DNA from 2 places in the Enterobacter sp. QK-SA4 genome. Region 1 is predicted to be linked to the other one. Evidence: predicted binding sites of a transcription regulator. Region 1 holds the regulator's gene; the other holds the start of a gene.
What was found. Region 1 encodes PhoB, which activates phosphate uptake and scavenging genes when phosphate is short. Its sites were predicted from a motif close to CTGTCATAAAACTGNCNNAT; they were not measured.
Positions count from the first base shown of each region.

Region 2: pstS (phosphate ABC transporter substrate-binding protein PstS) is a predicted target of PhoB. The motif match lies at 1,801-1,820, and genes of this name have one in related genera.

Region 1 covers NZ_JBXFXH010000007.1:3,742,583-3,745,726, reverse strand. The annotation lists gene sbcD (exonuclease subunit SbcD) at 1-561, opposite strand, end outside; gene phoB (phosphate response regulator transcription factor PhoB) at 749-1,438, shown strand; gene phoR (phosphate regulon sensor histidine kinase PhoR) at 1,460-2,755, shown strand.
Region 2 covers NZ_JBXFXH010000007.1:4,748,363-4,751,506, reverse strand. The annotation lists gene glmS (glutamine--fructose-6-phosphate transaminase (isomerizing)) at 1-1,586, shown strand, start outside; gene pstS (phosphate ABC transporter substrate-binding protein PstS) at 1,908-2,948, shown strand; gene pstC (phosphate ABC transporter permease PstC) at 3,077-3,144, shown strand, end outside.

The DNA.
Region 1 (3,144 bases):
GGTGGTGAGATGCCCCGTCGCAATCACCGGAATCGGCTGGTCGCCGCGCAGGGCGCAGGCATCGGCGTGCTGCTGGTGATAATAGTCGGTGATGGCCTGTAATAGATGCTGCTGCTTTTCCGCACCCGACAGCCCCGCCTGGCTTTGCACGATGTCGCGCGGCCGTAAAAAGGGAATGGGGCACAGCACCGCCCCCGGCGTGCCGTCGCGTTTTTTCAGGATCTGCGGGGCGTGCCCGGCGCTGGCGACGACGGTGGTATTGAGAAATGCCAGGATGTCGCGGGATTCATTGAGCGTCGCGACGGAATCATGGTTGCCGGCGACAATCACCAGATGACAGCCGGTTTGCTGCAAATTCACCACGAAGCGGTTGTACAGTTCACGCGCATAACTGGGGGGTGAGCCGGTATCAAAGATGTCACCCGCCACAATAATCGCGTCCACCTCGTGCGTCCGGGCCGTTTCCAGCAGCCAGTTCAGGAAGGCTTCATGTTCAGCCGCACGGCTTTTGCTGTAAAAATTTTGACCCAGATGCCAGTCCGAGGTGTGAAGTATGCGCATAGCTGATCCGTGGCAAAAAAGAGAAAGCAGGATTATAAACGTTCAGAGACGGGAAAATAACCGCTGTAATAAAACAACGGTTTGCCCCTTATCGTGGTACTGTTTTTCATAAATCTGTCATAAATCTGACGCATAATGGCGCCGAATTACAAACTTGTAACTTAAATAAGATAAGACAGGGCAAAGTATGGCGAGACGTATTCTGGTCGTAGAAGATGAAGCTCCAATTCGTGAAATGGTGTGCTTCGTGCTCGAGCAAAACGGCTTCCAGCCGGTTGAAGCGGAAGATTATGACAGCGCAGTGAACCAGCTGAATGAACCCTGGCCCGATCTGATTCTGCTGGACTGGATGTTGCCCGGCGGCTCCGGACTGCAGTTTATCAAACACCTGAAGCGTGAAGCGCTGACCCGCGACATCCCGGTTGTGATGCTCACGGCGCGCGGAGAAGAAGAGGATCGCGTGCGCGGTCTGGAGACCGGCGCGGACGATTACATTACAAAACCGTTCTCCCCAAAAGAGCTGGTTGCCCGCATTAAAGCCGTGATGCGCCGTATTTCGCCGATGGCGGTGGAAGAGGTGATTGAGATGCAGGGGCTGAGCCTTGACCCCACCTCACACCGCGTCATGACCGGTGAAAATCCTCTCGACATGGGGCCTACCGAATTTAAACTCCTGCACTTCTTTATGACCCACCCGGAACGCGTTTACAGCCGCGAGCAGTTGCTGAATAACGTCTGGGGAACTAACGTGTATGTCGAAGACCGGACGGTTGACGTACATATTCGCCGCCTGCGAAAAGCACTGGAACTGAGCGGCCACGATCGCATGGTGCAGACGGTCCGCGGCACGGGTTATCGTTTTTCTACCCGTTTCTGAACAATGACAGGAGTGTGACGCGTGCTGGAACGTCTGTCATGGAAAAGGCTCGTCTTTGAACTGATCTTATGCTGTATTCCGGCCTTCCTTCTGGGGGCCTTTCTTGGACACCTGCCGTGGTTTCTGCTGGCGTCGGTCACCGGGCTGCTGATCTGGCATTTCTGGAACCTGCTGCGCCTCTCCTGGTGGCTGTGGGTTGACCGAAGTATGACGCCGCCGCCGGGAAGCGGCAGCTGGGAGCCGCTGCTGTACGGTCTGCATCAGATGCAGATGCGTAATAAAAAGCGTCGCCGCGAGCTGGGAAGCCTGATTAAGCGTTTTCGCAGCGGTGCAGAGTCGCTGCCGGATGCCGTTATTCTGACGACCGAAGAAGGGACGATCTTCTGGTGTAACGGCCTTGCGCAACAGCTGCTGGGCCTGCGCTGGCCCGACGACAATGGCCAGAATATCCTCAACCTTCTACGCTATCCCGAATTTACGCTGTATCTGAAAAAGCGTGATTTTACCCGCCCGCACAATCTGAAGCTCAATAATGGTCGCCATCTGGAAATCCGCGTGATGCCCTACAGCGATAAGCAGTGGCTGATGGTGGCGCGCGATGTCACCCAGATGCACCAGCTGGAAGGGGCGCGTCGCAACTTCTTCGCCAACGTCAGTCACGAACTGCGTACCCCGCTGACCGTGCTTCAGGGATACCTGGAGATGATGCAGGAGCAAACGCTGGAAGGCGCGCCGCGTGAAAAAGCGCTGCACACCATGCGCGAGCAAACGCACCGGATGGAAGGGCTGGTGAAGCAGCTGCTGACGCTCTCGAAGATTGAAGCGGCGCCAACGCTCGCGCTAAATGACACCATTGATGTGCCGATGATGCTGCGGGTCGTTGAGCGTGAAGCGCAGACGCTAAGCCACAAAAAGCATCACCTGGCCTTTGAGGTCGACAATACGCTGAAGGTGCTGGGCAGCGAAGATGAACTGCGTAGCGCCATTTCCAACCTGGTGTATAACGCGGTGAATCATACGCCGGAGGGGACGAATATCGTGGTGCGCTGGCATCATGCCCCAACGGGGGCTGAGTTTAGCGTGGAAGACAACGGGCCGGGAATTGCGCCTGAGCATATTCCGCGCCTGACCGAGCGCTTTTACCGTGTGGATAAAGCGCGATCCCGGCAGACTGGCGGAAGCGGTCTGGGGCTGGCAATTGTGAAACACGCGGTGAATCACCATGAAAGCCGTCTCGATATTCAGAGTACGCTGGGTAAAGGAACCCGCTTCAGTTTCGTTATTCCGGAACGATTAATTGCCAAAAAGATCGCCTGACGGCAGGCGTGTCATTTTACCTTTCCACGGGTCAGCGTCTGCTGGCCCGTTTGCTTTGCAGTCAAGCGAAACGCGGATGAATTTTATACGGCTGACTGTTTTTTGTTCGCATGATTAGCCATGGGTTTTTCTTATAAATAGCGTATTGTTCTGAGGTGTATTTTCATGATGGCATATTGTTCTGGTTTTGCGATCCCACCTTGCCTTTAAACGTTATAAGCGTTTAAATTGCGCCCCAGATACTGTCAGACCGACTGTATTTGCGTGGTAAATCGAAAAACTATTCTTCTCCACGCCAGGACGGGAGCATTTCCCGCTGAAATTGAGCAAATTTTCGGCTGTATCGTCCCGTCAGGGAAATCGAAAATCTCAATGTTTTCAACACCACA
Region 2 (3,144 bases), 1.0 Mb from region 1:
CTGAAGGTAACGCGCACCCGCATGTGTCTGAACACATTGTGGTCGTGCACAACGGCATTATCGAAAACCACGAACCGCTGCGCGAAGAACTGAAAGCGCGCGGCTACACCTTCGTCTCTGAAACTGACACCGAAGTGATTGCTCACCTGGTGCACTGGGAGCTGGAGCAGGGCGGCACGCTGCGTGATGCGGTGCTGCGTGCTATCCCTCAGCTGCGCGGTGCGTACGGTACGGTGATCATGGATTCCCGCGATCCGTCCACATTGCTGGCAGCGCGTTCCGGTAGCCCGATGGTTATCGGTCTGGGCATGGGCGAAAACTTCATCGCTTCTGACCAGCTGGCGCTCCTGCCGGTTACCCGTCGCTTTATCTTCCTCGAAGAGGGTGATATCGCGGAAGTGACCCGTCGCAGCGTGACCGTCTTTGATACCAAAGGCGAGCAGGTGAAACGTCAGGAGATTGAATCGAATCTGCAGTACGACGCGGGCGACAAAGGCGCTTACCGTCACTACATGCAGAAAGAGATTTACGAGCAGCCAAACGCCATCAAAAACACCCTGACCGGGCGCATCAGCCACGGTGAAGTGGATCTGAGCGAGCTGGGCGCAAACGCGAACGAACTGCTCGGCAAGGTCGAGCATATTCAGATCGTGGCCTGCGGCACCTCATACAACTCCGGTATGGTCTCTCGCTACTGGTTTGAATCCCTGGCAGGCGTGCCGTGCGATGTGGAAATCGCGTCTGAATTCCGCTATCGCAAATCCGCGGTGCGTCGTAACAGCCTGATGATCACCCTTTCCCAGTCTGGTGAAACGGCGGATACGCTGGCAGCGCTGCGTCTGTCTAAAGAGCTGGGTTACCTGGGCTCTTTGGCTATCTGTAACGTTCCTGGCTCATCGCTGGTGCGTGAGTCCGATCTGGCGCTGATGACCAAAGCGGGCACCGAAATCGGTGTGGCCTCTACCAAAGCGTTTACCACTCAGCTGACCGTTCTGCTGATGCTGGTGGCGAAGCTGGCGCGTCTGAAAGGTGAAGATGCGTCCGTTGAGCACGACATCGTTCACGGCCTGCAGGCGCTGCCGAGCCGTATTGAGCAGATGCTGTCTCAGGACAAACGCATTGAAGCGCTGGCGGAAGATTTCTCCGACAAACATCACGCCCTGTTCCTGGGTCGTGGCGATCAGTATCCGATTGCGCTGGAAGGCGCGCTGAAGCTGAAAGAGATCTCCTACATTCACGCTGAAGCCTATGCGGCTGGCGAGCTGAAGCACGGCCCGCTGGCGCTGATTGACGCGGATATGCCGGTCATCGTTGTGGCACCAAACAACGAACTGCTGGAAAAACTGAAGTCTAACATCGAAGAAGTGCGCGCCCGCGGCGGTGTTCTGTACGTCTTCGCCGACAAAGATGCCGGTTTTGTCAGCAACGACAACATGCATATCATCGAGATGCCGCATGTGGAAGAGGTGATTGCAGCAATCTTCTACACCGTTCCGCTGCAGCTGTTGGCCTATCACGTTGCGCTGATCAAAGGTACCGACGTTGACCAGCCGCGTAACCTGGCGAAATCGGTTACCGTAGAATAATCCCTTCAGGCTCCACCTTCGGGTGGAGCTTTTTTATCCTGCCCGGCTTGTTCTTCATCAATCCTTTCTCGTTTTTAATAATGACAATTTGTCATCTTCAGCTACTTTTTTCAGTGTCACATAAAGAAAATATTTCTGAAAACGCCTTGTCATAAAAGCGGCTAACGCGATGAAAAATAAGCTTTCTTTTGCTTATTTTTAAGTGAAATTTACGTTGTCATAAAACTGTCATAATTCGTACATTTATCTGTCACCTGTTTGTCCTATTTTGCTCATCGTAGCCACTAAACAACGATTTACGAAAATCTTGCAGGAGACATTATGAAAGTTATGCGTACCACTGTCGCAACTGTTGTCGCCGCGACCTTATCTCTGAGCGCGTTCTCTGTATTTGCAGAAGCAAGCCTGACTGGCGCTGGTGCAACCTTCCCTGCGCCGGTGTATGCCAAATGGGCGGATACCTACCAGAAAGAAACCGGTAACAAGGTTAACTATCAGGGTATCGGCTCCTCCGGTGGCGTTAAACAAATTACCGCGAACACGGTTGATTTCGGCGCATCAGACGCTCCGCTGTCTGATGACAAACTGGCTCAGGAAGGCCTGTTCCAGTTCCCTACCGTGATCGGTGGCGTGGTCCTGGCCATCAACCTGCCGGGCGTGAAGTCGGGTGAACTGGTGCTGGACGGCAAAACGCTGGGTGACATCTACCTGGGCAAAATCAAAAAATGGGATGACGAAGCGATCGCTAAACTCAACCCAGGTCTGAAGCTGCCTTCTCAGAACATCGCCGTGGTTCGCCGCGCGGATGGTTCCGGTACCTCTTTCGTGTTCACCAGCTACCTGGCAAAAGTGAACGAAGAGTGGAAATCTAAAGTCGGCTCCGGCTCTACCGTTAACTGGCCAACCGGTCTGGGCGGTAAAGGTAACGACGGTATCGCCGCGTTCGTACAGCGTCTGCCTGGCTCCATCGGCTACGTAGAGTATGCGTACGCGAAGCAGAACAACCTGTCCTACACCAAACTGGTTTCAGCCGACGGCAAACCGGTTAGCCCAACCGAAGAGAACTTTGCTAACGCCGCGAAAGGCGCTGACTGGAGCAAATCCTTCGCGCAGGATCTGACTAACCAGAAAGGCGAAGGTGCGTGGCCAATCACCTCTACCACCTTCATCCTGGTTCACAAAGAGCAGAAGAAACCTGAGCAGGGCGCCGAAGTGCTGAAGTTCTTCGACTGGGCGTACAAAAACGGCGGCAAACAGGCTAACGCCCTGGATTACGCTACCCTGCCGGACAACGTGGTTGAGCAGATTCGCGCTGCATGGAAAACCAACGTGAAAGACAGCAGCGGTAAAGCGCTGTACTAACAGGATATATTTAACGAAGATGGCGGGTGGCGCTGCGCTTACCCGCCCTACGGTTTAAGCTGTAGGCCCGGTAAGCGTCAGCGCCACCGGGCATATTCGTAAAAACGTCTCAAACAGAAGAGTAATTTATGGCTGCAACCAAGCCTGCATTTAACCCTCCGGGTAAAAAAGGTGACATGATTTTCAGCGCGCTGGT